Regions from separate parts of the Pantoea sp. AS142 genome, predicted to be linked through region 2. Evidence: predicted binding sites of a transcription regulator. Region 2 holds the regulator's gene; each other region holds the start of a gene.
The links. The regulator PurR, encoded in region 2, represses purine synthesis genes. The targets are predictions, from matches to a motif close to CANGCAAACGTTTGCNTG.
Positions count from the first base shown of each region.

Region 1 (5,161 bases), 430 kb from region 2:
AATCTCCACACCGGTGAAACCCTTAAAACTGAGTTTTTTAATGGTAAGAGTTACGACAAGGATGAGTTGTCACGATTAAATCACTTTTTCCGTGACTATCGGGCCAATAAAGTGAAAAGCATTGACCCGCACCTGTTTGACCAAATCTTCCGCTTGCAGGCGCTGCTGGGAATGCGTAAACCGATCCAGCTGGTTTCCGGCTATCGTTCACTTGCAACCAACAATATGTTACGTGAGAGCGGTCCTGGGGTGGCAAAGCACAGCTATCACACCAAAGGCCAGGCAATGGATTTCCATATTGAAGGTATTTCATTAGCCAATGTTCGCAAAGCGGCGTTATCTCTGCGTGCCGGTGGTGTAGGATATTATCCCCGCAGTAACTTTGTACATATTGATACCGGGCCGATCAGGCACTGGTAATGATACCGGCAACGCTGCGTGAGCCGGTCATGGAGCGTTATGAATTACCACATTATTCCTGTTACAGCGTTTGCCCAAAACTGCTCAGTTATCTGGTGCGACACTACTCGTGAAGCCGCACTGGTCGACCCTGGCGGCGATGCCGATCTAATCAAACAAACGCTGCAGCATTGCAAACTTAAACCGACTCAGATTCTGCTGACGCATGGACACCTTGATCACGTCGGGGCAGCTGTCGAACTGGCTGCTTTCTACCAGATTCCGATTATCGGACCGCATAAGCGTGATGCATTCTGGCTGGAAGCACTGCCTACCCAGAGCCGGATGTTCGGACTTGATGAATGTGCACCTTTTACGCCCGACCGCTGGCTGGAAGAGGGGGAGAGCGTACAGGTAGGGCTGACCACGCTGGAAGTCCTGCACTGCCCGGGACATTCGCCTGGCCATGTGGTGTTCTTTGACCGTTCAGGACGGTTACTGATCTCAGGCGATGTGATTTTTAATGGTGGTGTGGGACGCACAGACTTCCCGCAGGGCGATCATCAGCAGTTAATTGATGCTATCCGCACAAAATTACTGCCGCTGGGCGATGATGTTACGTTTCTGCCCGGTCACGGCCCGATTTCTACGCTGGGACGTGAACGCATCAGTAATCCTTTTCTGCAATAAAAAATGGGCCAGCAGGCCCATTTTTCAATTAGGTCATCCTGCTTACAGCACGGCGACAATCGCTTCGCACAGCGCAGACATATTGTCTGGCGTCATGCCCGCCACATTCACCCGGCCTGAGTTGACGGCATAGACACCAAACTCTTCACGCAGCCGAATTACCTGGTCTTTGGTTAATCCACTAAACGAGAACATGCCGTTCTGCTTAATGATAAAGCTGAAGTCGCGCTGTGCGCCTTTTTCCGCCAGTGTGTTCACAAACAATTGGCGCATGCGCTGAATGCGCTGGCGCATGTCCGACAGCTCCTGCTCCCAGATGGTGCGCAGGGTATCGTTGCCCAGAATCGTGGCGACGATGGCCGCACCATGCGCTGGCGGATTGGAGTAGTTCGCACGAATGGTATATTTGACCTGGCTGAACGCCGTATCTGCCACGCTGGCTTCCGCCGCCACCAGGGTGATGGCACCCACACGCTCGTTGTACAGGCCGAAGTTCTTAGAGTAAGAACTGGCGACGATCAATTCCTGATGCGATGCAGCAAAAATACGCAGGCCTTCTGCATCTTCCTCCAGACCCCGGGCAAAGCCCTGATAGGCGAAGTCGAACAACGGCAACCAGTCATTGGCCTGTGAAAGCTGCGCCAACTGCTGCCACTGCTCAGCGGTCGGGTCGATACCGGTCGGGTTATGGCAGCAGCCGTGGAACAGCACCACGTCACCAGGCTGAACCTGCTGCAGCGACGCCAGCATGCTCTCAAAATCCAGCGTATGGTTTGCCGGGTCGTAATAATGGTATTCACAGACCTCAAGGCCGGCTGCATTGAACACGTTGTTGTGATTCGGCCAGCTCGGATTGCTGATCCAGACCCGTTTCACCGATGTTTGCGTGGCGAGGAAATCGGCTGCAACGCGTAGCGCGCCTGTACCACCCGGTGTCTGAGCCGTGCGAGCGCGGCCAGCGGTGATTAGCGGGCTCTGGTTGCCGAACAGCAGGGCCTGTGTGCAGCGGGCAAAATCAGCCAGACCATCAATGCTGAGATAGTTTTTGGTGGTTTCATTTTCCAGCAGGTATTGCTCAGCTTTTTTAACACTGGTCAGCACCGGGGTCTTGCCGGTTTCGTCTTTATAGACGCCAATACCCAGGTTTATTTTTTCGGGGCGGTCGTCAGCACGAAACAGATCGGCCAGCCCAAGAATAGGATCGGCGGGTGCAGCAGAGATCGATTCAAACATGTGTCAGGTCCATTAGCGTGAACTTTAGCAAGAGGGCTCTCAGGTTAGCGCCCGGTCAGGCAAATGCCAACCGTTTGCGAGACAAATTCATACATTTTGCAGTGTGGATTGCGCGACGAGGAAATGCAGAGGTTAAAACGGGGTAACAGGGCGGGAAGATAGGCGGTTCAGGGGAATCACAGACATAAAAAACGGGGCCGTAGCCCCGTTTTTCAACATGTTTAAGCAGGATTAGAACTGGTAAACCAGGCCTACGGCTACAGTGTCATCAGTGTTCAGGCCCAGCGCGTTGTTGTCATCCAGCTGGTTGATCTGATAGTCCACATAGGTAGACATGTTTTTGTTGAAGTAGTAGGTCGCGCCCACGTCGATGTATTTAACCAGGTCAGCATCGCCCACGCCTTCAATGTCCTTGCCTTTAGATTGTACATAAGCAATGGATGGGCGCAGACCGAAGTCGAACTGATACTGTGCAACAAGTTCAATGTTCTGTGCTTTATTAGCAGAGGCAGCACCTGTCTGTGTAACGCCTGCAGCATTCACACTGGTGTTAACAGTAATTGGCGTAGAGTTACGGGTTTCACCGTACATCGCTGCCAGGTAAACGTTGTTTGCATCATATTTCAGAGCAGTTGCCCAGTTTTCTGCGCGTTTACCCTGACCAACTACGTTGCCATTAATGTCAGTGGTGCCGTCTGCCTGAGAGTCAGTGCGATCGCTGCTGCTATATGCACCAACAACACCGACACCGATTGGTGAGGTATAGCTGGTTGAAGCGCCCCAGCCGTCGCCGTTAGCACGACGGGTGTCAGTACGCTCATTTTTACCCTGATACTGAACTGCGAAGTCCCAGCCATCTACCAGACCAAAGAAGTTGGTGTTGCGGTAGGTCAGCAGGCCGGTGCTACGACCGTTCATGAAGTTATCTGAATATCCTGAGTCGCCACCGAACTCTGGCAGCATGTCGGTCCAGCCAATTGCATCATAAACCACACCGTAGTTACGGCCGTAGTCGATTGAGCCAGCGTCACCGAATTTCAGACCGGCAAAGCCCAGACGGGTTCTGTTACCATCTTGTGCGTCTGAACCTTCAGAGTTGTTCGCCTGAATGTTGTATTCCCACTGGCCGTAACCAGTCAGTTGGTCATTAATCTGCGTTTCGCCCTTGAAACCAAAACGAACGTAAGATTTGTCGCCGTTGTTGCCATCGTTATCCGCGGCATCGTTATCAGAGAAGTAGTGCAGACCAACAGCTTTACCGTACAGGTCCAGTTTGTTGCCGTCTTTGTTATAGATTTCTGCAGCGTTTGCTGCGCCGGCGGCTAACAGAGCTGGGATAATCACTGCAAGAATATTGCGCTTCATCATTATTCATTACCCTCATTGGAGTTATTTGTACACCTGCCACTGCCGTCAAGAAACCTTTACGGGAACCCTGAACGAAGTTTGGTGTCTTCCTGTGTCTGCACGCATCTTTCCATCCCCCCCGCCGTAATTCTACCTCGAAAATGCTACTAAACTCGTAATCTGGTTTCAAAGAGAAAATTTGTATTACAAAGTGTAAAAAATACGGAACTTTGTGAGATAACTCAAAATTTACAAAAATAAAAAAAGGCCGGCAGTGCCGACCTCTTTATATATATGAATTTCTTATATTTAATGCTGAATTTTAGAAACTCGCATTGCGTGGAGTACGCGGGAAGGGGATGACGTCCCTGACATTTTGCACGCCAGTCACATAGGCGATTAAACGTTCAAAGCCCAATCCGAAGCCTGAATGTGGCACGGTACCGTAGCGGCGCAGGTCACGATACCACCAGTAATCTTCTTTATTCAGACCCATCTCTTCCAGACGAGCATCCAGCACCTCAAGACGCTCTTCACGCTGTGAACCACCGATGATCTCACCAATCCCTGGCGCCAGAACATCCATCGCCGCCACGGTTTTGCCATCTTCGTTCAGGCGCATATAGAATGCTTTAATGTCTTTCGGATAGTTTTTCACCACTACCGGTGCTTTAAAATGTTTCTCTGCCAGATAGCGTTCATGTTCTGAAGAGAGATCGATACCCCAGGAAACTGGGTTTTCAAAGCTCTGACCACAGTTCATCAGGATATTAACCGCATCGGTGTAATCGACCTGGGCAAAATCAGTCGTGATGAAACGCTGCAGGCGCTCTATGGCCTCTTTATCCACGCGCTCAGCAAAGAAGGCCATGTCATCGGCGCGTTCTTCCAGTACCGCGTTGAATACATATTTCAGCATGGCTTCTGCCAGTGCAGCGGCATCATCAAGTGACGCAAACGCAATTTCCGGCTCCAGCATCCAGAATTCTGCCAGATGGCGACTGGTATTGGAGTTCTCTGCACGGAAGGTCGGGCCGAAGGTGTAGATCTTCGACAGGGCGCTGGCATAGGTTTCGCCGTTCAGCTGTCCTGAAACGGTGAGGAACGCTTCTTTACCAAAGAAATCTTCGCTGAAGTCAACGTTGCCCTGGTCATTACGCGGCAGGTTTTCCAGATCCAGCGTTGAGACCCGGAACATTTCGCCGGCACCTTCGGTGTCGGAGGCTGTAATCAGCGGTGTGGAGACCCAGAAATACCCATTTTCGTGGAAGAAGCGATGCAGCGCCTGTGCCAGAGTGTGGCGAACGCGGGCCACCGCGCCAATCAGGTTAGTGCGCGGACGCAGGTGAGCCACTTCGCGCAGATACTCGATGCTGTGGCGTTTAGCCGCCATCGGGTAGCTGTCGGGATCGTCCACCCAACCTACCACTTCCAGGCGGGTCGCCTGAATTTCAAATGCCTGGCCCTGACCCGGCGATGCCACCACTTTTCC
Region 1 is NZ_JBBCMO010000001.1:541,022-546,182, forward strand. Features, by position in the region: gene WFO64_RS02640 (YcbK family protein) at 1-420, shown strand, start outside; gene WFO64_RS02645 (MBL fold metallo-hydrolase) at 460-1,089, shown strand; gene WFO64_RS02650 (amino acid aminotransferase) at 1,132-2,322, opposite strand; gene ompF (porin OmpF) at 2,554-3,690, opposite strand; gene asnS (asparagine--tRNA ligase) at 3,992-5,161, opposite strand, start outside.
Region 1: a site for PurR is predicted at 2,386-2,403, ahead of WFO64_RS02650 (amino acid aminotransferase). Genes of this name have one in related genera too.

Region 2 (5,161 bases):
ACAGAGGACTGGAATCGCCTGTAGCAGGTCGGTTAGGGTGTGAATAACGCGCGCGAATACCGTCCCGGCAACAGGGTGCCAATCAGATTATTACGTTATTATATTGTTGATTTATTACAGGTTTGTTGACCCGAATGAGTATATTCTCACGCAGGTCAATATTCAATAACTTATTGTTAGGAAGCTAACTAAAAAGTCAGTGCGTCAGTGATTATCCTGGCAGGCAGGTTGCGCAGAGGCAACAACAGTTTGTGCGCTTGCTGCACGCTGCATAAAGTAACCGATCAGCGCGAGCAGAATAGTTACCGTCATCATCAGTGTGGTGGTAAACAGCGCCTGGGTTAATCCGGCCGACACCGCCAGGCTGGCGGCAAAGCAGAGTCCTAACTGCAGCGTGTTCTGCAACGCTGCCGCTTTACCGGTGGCGTGCGGGAAAGGCATCAGCGCACCGGACACCACAATCGGATAGACCGCACCGTTAGCCAGCGCCATACCGCAGAAGGGTGCCATCAGGCTCATTAGCGTGCTATTGCCTGACAGCGCAACAGCAAACAGCGCAAGAATGCTCAGACTATAGACTCCCAGCAACCAGGGCAGCAACTGTGCGCCGCTAAAGCGGTTGAGGAGGGCGCGACAGCTGAATCCGCCAATTAAAAAGGCGAGTGTTTGCGGCACATAACTCAGGCCGATATCGGCAGGCGAGAGACCCAGATCCGCCAGAATAAAGGGCGAGCCGGTCAGCCAGGCAAAAAAGCTGGCTGAACAGGCGGAATAGATCAGCACATTTCCGCTGTAGACCCGTGATTTTAGCAGGGTGAAAAAGCCGGGCTGCGTACCTTTTTCGCCCGCGGGCTTACGCACGGTGGGCAGGCGCAGAGTAGTCAGAATCAACGCCACCGCAATCAGGGTTAGCACCAGGAAAATCGAACGCCAGTGGAAGTGACCGATCAGCCAGGCACCCAGCAATGGGGCCAGCGCCGGAGAGAGTGCAACCAGTGGCATAATGGTGGCAAATACTTTGTTGGCGCGCGCGGCAGGGTAGCGATCCACCACCAGCGCTTGCCAACTCACGGCCGCAGCACAGACACCAATTGCCTGAACAAAGCGCAGCGCCAGCATCAGATAGATATCATTTACCCACAGCATGCCTGCGCAGCCAACACCAAACATGGCCAGTCCGGCCAGCAGCACCGGTTTACGGCCGATGCGATCGGAAAGGGGGCCCCAGAAGAGCTGACCACAGGCGAAGCCTGCCAGGAATAGACTCATGCTGGCGCTGATCAGGCCGGGCGAGGTGTTAAAAGTTTGCTGCATTGCGCCAAAGGCGGGCAGGTACATATCAGTGGCTAAAAAGCCCAGCATGCTCAGCAGGGCAAGATAGGGCATGAATCCTTTATTCGACGACATTTGACTCTCATTTTGGCAGGATAAACGCGTCAGAGTGTAAAAGGTGCGTCTGACGCTGTGAAACGGTAATATTTGCCGATTGCTGTTAAAATTTTTGAAGGCAAATTATGTGGTCAGAATATGCATTAGAAGTGGTTGACGCCGTCGCCCGCGGGGGCAGCTTCAGCGCCGCCGCGCAGGAGTTACACCGGGTACCTTCTGCCATCAGCTATACGGTGCGTCAGCTGGAAAACTGGCTAGCGGTACCGCTATTCGAACGTCAGCATCGTGAAGTGGTTCTGACCCCGGCAGGCGAACATTTTGTCCGGGAAGGGCGCAGCATCATCAAAAAAATGCTTGCCACACGGCGACAGTGTCAGCAACTGGCCAACGGATGGCGCGGCCAGCTAAGCATTGCCGTTGACCGTATTGCTAAGCCTCAGCGCACCCGGCAAATGGTCAAAGATTTCTATCGCCACTTCCCCGATATGGAGTTGATCATCAGCTATGAAGTTTTTAACGGTGTATGGGATGCGCTGGCCGATGGCCGGGTGGATGTGGCGATTGGTGCGACTCAGGCGATTCCGGTTGGCGGACGGTTTGCCTTTCGGGATATGGGCAAACTCAACTGGCGTTGCGTTGTCGCGCCTCACCATCCCCTGACGCAAGCGAGCCAGATAGATGACGACACGCTGCGCAGTTGGCCATCACTGGTGCTGGAGGATACGTCACGCGCACTGCCGCGTCGTATGACATGGACGCTGGATAACCAGCGCAGGCTGGTGGTGCCGGAGTGGCAAACCGGCCTTGAGTGCGTGCAGGCGGGATTGTGCGTGGCGATGGTGCCTGGTCATCTGGCCAGGCCACTGCTCGACAGCGGCGAACTGGTTGAACTGACGCTGCCGGTGGCGTTTCCGGACAGCCCATGTTGCGTCAGCTGGGCAGAGGATCGCGCATCACCGGCGACAGGCTGGTTGCTCAGCTATCTGGGTGATGCGCAAACGCTTAATCAGGAGTGGTTAAGGGAAGATTACCGGCGATAGTCGCGGAACGGGCCATCGGCTACTGAACGGCGCTCAATCAGCGTGGGATGGACTTCAATCGTTTGTGAAACTTCACGCTTACTGGTGATACGGTCCAGCAGCATATCCAGCGCTTTCTCACCCAACTGGGCTTTAGGCTGATGCACTGTGGTCAGGGCGGGGGCGAAATAGCGGGCGTTGCGCACATTGTCATAGCCGATCACCGAAATGTCCTGTGGTACGCGCAAACCCATCTCATCGGCGGCGCAAATCGCGCCCATCGCCATGATGTCACCCCCACAGAACACTGCCGTCGGGCGTTGCTTCTGCGACAGGATCTGCTGCATCGCCTGATAGCCCGACTCCGGCTCAAAGTCACCCTGCACAATCCATTCGGTGCGCGGCTGAATACCCGCCTCTTCCAGCGCCTTCAGGAACCCGGCATGGCGGCCGCCACCGGTGTTACGCTCCATCTGACCGGGAATGGCACCAATCTCACGATGTCCACGTTCAATCAGATAGCGTCCCGCCAGATAACCGCCCTGAAAGGCATTATCCAGTACTGTGTCTGTGAAGTCGGCGCGCGACTCGCCCCAGTCCATCACTACCATCGGAATATTGCGGTTCTCTTCCAGCATTTGCAGCAGGTCGTCCGGATATTCAGAGCACATCACCAGCAAACCATCTACGCGTTTCTGCGCCATCATGCTGAGATAGGCGCGCTGTTTTTGCAGATCGTTATGCGCATTACCCAGAATCAATGTATAGCCTTTATCAAAACAGTGATTTTCAACCGCTTCAATAATTTCAGCGAAATAGGGCGCTTCGCTGGAGGTGGCAAGCAGGCCCAGCGTCTTGGTATGGTTCACTTTCAGGCTGCGCGCCACGGCGCTCGGTGAGTAGTGCAGTTCCTTAATCGCCTGCCAGACCGCGTTGCGCGTCTCTTCAGCCACAAAGCGGGTTTTATTGATGACGTGCGAAACGGTCGTCGTTGAGACTCCTGCGCGTTTCGCCACATCTTTAATTGTTGCCATGAAAATCGGACTCCAGTGCCTATCTAACCCTATGATAAGCTTTGTGTTAAACGTTTGCGTCTGTTCAGGGTTTTTTCCGCAAAAATGCCGCTTTACCGGACAGAAAACAGGCTCCTGGCGGAGAAAAACCGCCTGACAGCGTGCGCAAACGGAATCAGGGTTGCGCGCGTTGCGCAACAAAGGCGGGATTCTAACAAGGCTGGACGGATAAAACGAGATTTTTACTGGGCCCTGTGGGAAAATGCGATATCCACACTAATTGTGTGATGAAGGAGCAAGCAATGAGTACCGATCTTAAACTGGCTTTAATGACCACCGTGGGCTGTCTGCTGATGATTGTGGCCTTTAGTTTTACTGCCATTCTGCACTAATAAAAAAGCCGGGATTATCCCGGCTCTCTTCTGCTTGTTCTGCTACTCAGCGTATGGTTTTCGGCGTCATCACGCGACGGGCACCAATATAGTGACGTTGCCAGTAATCTTCCCCTAATGCGCTGATCTGAATATCTTTGCCGGTACGTGGTGACTGGATAAATTTGCCGTTGCCCAGGTAAACGCCGACGTGGTCAGCAGTACCGCGTCCATTGATGCGGAAGAAGACCAGATCGCCTTTCTCCAGCGACTCACGCTTGATTGGCGCAGCATCACGCAGGTGATACATCTCGTTAGCGGTTCGTGGGATTTTAAACTTCACCAGGTCTTTATACGCGTACCAGACCAGACCGCTGCAATCGAAACCGGTATGCGGTGAGGTGCCGCCCCACTGATACGGCTTACCTAACTGACCCATCAGCTTGGTCATCGCTGTTTCGCGCGCTTTCTGGTAGCGCTGGCGATGAGATTTGCTCATTTTAATCGTGCCGGTCTCGCTGGGGGTTACCTCAACCGTTTTCAGCGGGCGCTGATGACCATAGCGTTTCTTGTCTTTGTTCTTGTTGATACGGGCTGTTTTAAGCGAGGTCTTTTTAGCAGGTGTCTGTTTAGCGATGAGTTCGACTTTTTTCTGTTTTTTAGTTTTTAGTTTTTGAACCGAGCTGAGGCGAGTTTTTTTCGTCACCGTTTTCAACGGGCGACGCTTGCGGCGCTCATCGTCGCGCGCGCTCTTTTTCTCTGCCTTATGCGTACTAACGTTCACCGGTGCGTGCGGCGACGCAGCGGCGATGTTAAAAAACAGTTGCGCAAAGGCCAGCATGAAAAGCGTAATGATTAAACGCATAGTCCATTGAAGTCGTTAAGTTGTCAGGGCCACTACGCACCGCGACAAAGTTGAGATTAATCTGATCCAGGATCAGCGCCCCGGCCATTCTAGTCCAGTTCTTTTAAAAACTGTAATGCCTTTTAATATTAATCTTTGCAACCCACGTAATTGCGCTGAAAATGAGCATTTTCAGCGTCTTATATCAGCGAAATTATTACGAATTATTAATCTGTTACCAGACGTTAATAATCAGGCATTCAGGCATCCGACGCAGGACTTAACAATGATGGCGATTTAATCGGGCAGCGATCAAAATGTCGTTTTCAGTCATGCTGCGAAGTCGCTACAATAAACAAACACGAAGTAACGAATTAAGGAAGGCAATTATGAGTACTGTAGAAAAAATTCAGCGCCAGATCGCAGAAAACCCGATCCTGCTGTACATGAAAGGTTCTCCGAAACTGCCAAGCTGCGGTTTCTCTGCACAGGCGGTGCAGGCGCTGTCAGCCTGCGGTGAGCGTT
Region 2 is NZ_JBBCMO010000001.1:967,198-972,358, forward strand. Features, by position in the region: gene punC (purine nucleoside transporter PunC) at 205-1,407, opposite strand; gene punR (DNA-binding transcriptional activator PunR) at 1,515-2,429, shown strand; gene purR (HTH-type transcriptional repressor PurR) at 2,417-3,442, opposite strand; gene cydH (cytochrome bd-I oxidase subunit CydH) at 3,724-3,813, shown strand; gene WFO64_RS04875 (C40 family peptidase) at 3,860-4,657, opposite strand; gene WFO64_RS04880 (Grx4 family monothiol glutaredoxin) at 5,023-5,161, shown strand, end outside.

Region 3 (5,161 bases), on a different contig from region 2:
GGTAGAGATGCCGCCGCGTCCTGCTTTCTATAACTGATTCAGCCCTATACGCGGCCTGGCCGCTCTCCTTCCGGGAAAAAGATGATGAACAAAGAGAATGTAAAACTGGCGATCGCCCCGATCGGCTGGACCAACGATGACATGCCGGATCTCGGCAGTGAAAACACTTTTCAGCAGACCGTGAGTGAGATGGCGCTGGCAGGCTTTACCGGCAGCGAAGTGGGCAGCAAATACCCCCGCAACCCGGCTATTTTGAAACCGATGCTCGACATTCGCGGCATCGAGATCTGCAATGCCTGGTTCAGCACCTTTTTCGCCAACGGAGACAAAGAGAAAACCATCGATGAGTTCATCAATCATATGAACTTTCTGCATGAGATGGGCGCACGGGTGATTGGCTGTTCTGAGCAGAGCAAAAGTATTCAGGGCACCACGCTGGCGGTGTTTGAACAGAAAGCGATTTTCAGCGATGAAGAGTGGCGGTTAACCGCGGAAGGCTATAACGAACTGGCGCGCATCGCGGCGGAGAAGGGGATGCGCGTTACGCTGCATCACCACATGGGCACCGGCATCCAGACCACCGAAGAGATTGACCGGTTTATGGCGATGACCGACGAGCAGGTCGGTTTACTCTATGACACCGGCCACGTCTACTACTCCGAAGGCTCCCAGCAGAAGATGCTGGCGGTGCTGGAAAAATATCTGCCGCGCATCTTCCACGTCCATCTCAAGGATGTGCGTGATGAGGTGGTCGCCGAGGTACGTGAGAACCATCTCTCTTTCCTGGACGGGGTGAAAAAGGGCACCTTTACCGTGCCGGGCGATGGCGTGATCGACTTTAAACCCGTGTTCAAAATCCTGGATGATTACGGCTACAAAGGCTGGATGGTCGTTGAGGCGGAGCAGGATCCGGCGCTGGCCAATCCGTTCGAGTATGCGGTGAAAGCGCGGAAATATATTCGCGAGAATGCAGGGTTATAAAAGGCGCTTCTGACCGAAGGCTGGCTTTCCCACTGTGCAGGGGAGCCAGCCGTCTGGTTTACTTCAGCGTAATGCTTTTCACAATGTTGTCAGCATCGCTCTGCGCCTGCTGCTGATTATCGCCTGGCAGCGTAATCTGCAGCGTCACCAGCTTGCCATCTACTTTTGCCAGAACCACTGAGGACCATGAGGTCTGATTTTTGGCAGAAATTACCGTATCCAGCTGCTGTGCTGGCTGATCTTTCAGCGTCACAGACTTGTTCGACACGACCTGCAACTGCGGGTCGCGATTACGCTGCTGCTGTTCCATACGCTTCGACAGCACATCCAGTCCATCATTGGTCGGATCACCGGCAATCACAATAATCGCTCGGGCACCGGTTTCGTCAGCATAAACGTGCATATTAGTGGTCTGTGAACCCAGTTTACCGCTTTTATCTGACATGCCTGGTGGCAGTGAGAAGCTCAGTTTGCCATCCATCAGCGTGACGGTTTGCGCCGACTGACTGGCGCTGACACCGTTGTCATTCGCCGCTTCATCTTTCTTCTGGTCACAGGCCGCTAAGCCGATTACCAGTAATCCCATTCCTACATATTTCACCAGGTTGCGCATCAGAATCCCTTTTTAAGTTTCCAGTCAGGCATTAATACAACAGGAATCAGGTTGCAAACGCAACCTGATGATTGTCAGAAGATCTTAGCGGGTAATGGCAGAAAATTGTATGGCGGGTCAGAACCTGGGCAGTGCTCGCAATCCTCACGTACAACGTGTACGTTCCAGTTGTTCCGCACAGTCCGTGTTCAGACTGCCTGCAACCATTACGCCTGATGGAATAGGGGGCTAGCCGAAATTTACCTGTCGGACAGTCTGGCGTTCAGCCAGACGCTTCAGCGCCGCGTTGAGTAACACACCGTAAGCGGGCAGGAAGAAGACCATGCAAATCAGCACTTTGAAGCTGTAATCCACCAGGGCAATCTCTACCCAGTGTTGCGCCATAAACGCATCGGGGCTTTTATAAAAGGCGATAAAGAAGAAGGCCAGCGTATCGCTGATATTCCCCAGGAACATGGCGCAGCCTGGTGCAACCCACCACTGTGGCAGACGACGCAGACGATTGAACACGTGAACATCGAGGATCTGACCCAGCGCGTAAGCCATAAAGCTAGCGCAGGCGATACGGGCAACAAACAGATTCATCTTTTCCAGTGCCAGCCAGCCCTGCCATTCACCCTGATAAAACAGTGCCGAGACGCCGTAAGAGATAAACAGCGCCGGAATCATCACCGCCAGGATAATGCGTCGGGCCAGCGGTGCGCCAAAAATACGCACGGTAAGATCGGTCGCCAGGAAGATAAACGGGAAGCTGAACGCACCCCAGGTGGTATGAAAGCCAAAGATTGAAACGGGCAGCTGAACCAGATAGTTACTGGAGGTGATCACCAGCAGGTGAAACAGCGATAACCAGAAAAGCGCATGCAGGCGCTGACGTGAAGAAAATGCGAGCATATTCAACCTTTTTAATGTTGGGGTGAGGGAACCCATTGCGGGACGCCGTTCGGGCAGCGCCAGGCAGTTTTATGAGCAAAAAGCGGCGGCATCTTACCGCGTTGTGCTTTTTATGCAATGGTTAATTTTAGCGCAATCGTTATCGCCTTGATTCACCGCCAGCACGCGCTAGAATGAGCGCCCCTTACCTGAACCGAGTCGATTATGAGCGATGCTTTTTCCTCTGCTGACCATCAGCTGGATGCCCGCGGCCTGCGTTGCCCGGAGCCGGTGATGATGGTGCGCAAAACCGTTCGCAGTTTGCAGGATGGCGAGACGTTAATGATCATCGCCGATGACCCGGCGACGACCCGCGATATTCCCGGCTTCTGTCGCTTTATGGAACATGGCCTGCTGGCGCAGCAGACTGACACGCTGCCCTATCAGTTTCTGATCCGCAAAGGCATGGCAGGTTAACCACAGCCGCCCAGGCCGTCGTTAACCTCACTCTTCAGATCAGAAGCCCTGCACTCAGGCGCGGCGATGCAGTAACCGTAGCGCATTAGCTGTGACCAGCGCGGTTGCCCCCGAATCCGCCAGTACTGCCAGCCAGAGTCCGGTCAGACCCAGCAGGGTTGTGACCAGGAAAATCGCCTTCAGCCCCAGCGCAATGCCAATATTCTGGCGGATGATGCGACGCGTGCGGCGTGCCAGCGCAATCATCGGGGCCAGATTGCTGAGCTGATTACGCGTCAGGGCAGCATCGGCCGCTTCCAGCGCCACATCGGTGCCGCTGCCCATGGCAATGCCCAGCGTCGCCGCTTTCATCGCCGGTGCATCGTTAATGCCATCCCCGACCATCGCCAGCGGCTGCTGCTGACTCAGTTCCCGGATCGCTACGACTTTATCGGCGGGCAGCAGACTGGCGCGATAATCAATATCCAGCTGGCGGGCAATCGTCGCTGCGGCGCGCGGGTTATCGCCGGTCAGCATCAGGCTATCAATACCCAGCTTTTTCAGCGCCTGTAATGCAGATACGGCATCGTCGCGCAGCTGATCGCGCAGAGCCAGCGCTCCCAGCGCCTCACCATCGCGCATTAACACGACCAGTGTTTCACCTTCGGCTTCCCGCTGCGCAATCTGCACGCTTTGCTGCGGCGTCAGACCGGGGGCATGGCCGGGCGTCATCAGCTGAATCTGCTGGCCAGCTATCAGTGCAGTGATGCCGCGTCCCGCTTGCACCTGCTGATCCTGCGCGTCAGGCATCATCAGTTGACGCGTCTGTGCGGCCGCCACGATAGCGCTGGCCAGCGGATGAGTCGCACCCTGTTCCGCCGCAGCGCTCAGCGCCAGCATCTCTGACTCACTGGCCGCACCAAACCGCAGGATCTGTGTCAGCTGAGGCTTGCCCAGTGTCAGAGTGCCGGTTTTATCAAACGCCATTCTGCGCACTGAACTCAGCCGCTCCAGCGCCGCCCCGCCTTTGATTAGCGCGCCCTGACGTGCCGCCGCAGCCAGCCCGGAGGTAATGGCGGCTGGCGTAGAGATCACCAGCGCACAGGGGCAGCCAATCAACAGCAGGGTCAGCCCTTTGTAGATCCACGGCTGCCAGTCGCCTGCGCCGAGCAGTGGCGGCATCACCATCACCAGCAGCGACAGCAGCATTACCAGCGGCGTGTAGAGGCGGCTGAACTGATCGATATAACGCTCAACCGGCGCACGGTGTGTTTCTGCTTCCTCAATCAGTTGCAGGATCCGGTCGATAGCGCTTTCACCCGGCTTCGATACCACTTCCAGCATCACCAGTCGATCAACGCTGGTGGCACCGGCGAGGATTTTTTCTCCACTGGTGCGGGTTACTGGCAGCGATTCACCGGTCAGCGCACTCTCATCGAAACTGGCGAGCGGGCTGATTAAACGGCCATCGACCGGCAAACGGCTGCCTGCCGCGACTTCAATCGTATCGCCGGGTTGCAGCGCCGCGAGCGGCACGTCAATACGCTTTCCTTCTTCAAGGCGAATCGCCGATTCAGGCCGCAATGCCATCAGGCGGGTTACGCCGCTGCGCGCCCTGGAGGCGGCATAGCTTTCCAGTTGTTCACCCAGTTGAAACAGCACCAGCACCATCGCAGCTTCAGCGTGTGCGCCAATAATCAGCGCGCCAGCCGATGCCAGCGTCATTAAGGTTTCTATGGTAAAAGGCGATCCACTGCGCAGGCGCTGCCAGGCACCCCGCGCCACCGGGATCAGGCCGACCAGCGTGGTCAGTACGAACAGCCGGTCGCCCCATCTGGGCGCGAACTGGCTGAGAACGCTGCTGGCGAGCACCAGCAGCGCCAGCATAATCAGCATCCGGTTATGCTGCCAGCCCGGACTGTCGGGTGAGGTGGATGAGGTGGCTGATGGGGCGGCGAGCTGAAAACCCGCTTTTTTCACCGCCTGTTCAACGGTGTTTTGGACATCTTTGTCGGCGTTGATCACCAGCTTCTCACTGCTGAACAGCACGCGGGCGTTGGTTACGCCATTCACCTGACGGACAGCGGTTTCAATACTGCGGGCGCAACTGGGGCAATCCATGCCGCTGACCTGCCAGCTAAAGGTGTGACGGCTTTCGGGTCGCCGGTCGCTTTCCTCATCCGCGTCGTTGCCCGGGCTGTTATTACCGTCGCAGCAACAGCCTGCGGTATCAGCGGT
Region 3 is NZ_JBBCMO010000006.1:94,280-99,440, forward strand. Features, by position in the region: gene WFO64_RS12770 (Gfo/Idh/MocA family protein) at 1-37, shown strand, start outside; gene iolE (myo-inosose-2 dehydratase) at 85-981, shown strand; gene WFO64_RS12780 (DcrB family lipoprotein) at 1,040-1,594, opposite strand; gene WFO64_RS12785 (7-cyano-7-deazaguanine/7-aminomethyl-7-deazaguanine transporter) at 1,823-2,488, opposite strand; gene tusA (sulfurtransferase TusA) at 2,693-2,944, shown strand; gene WFO64_RS12795 (zinc/cadmium/mercury/lead-transporting ATPase) at 2,999-5,161, opposite strand, start outside.
Region 3: a site for PurR is predicted at 2,513-2,530, ahead of WFO64_RS12785 (7-cyano-7-deazaguanine/7-aminomethyl-7-deazaguanine transporter). Genes of this name have one in related genera too.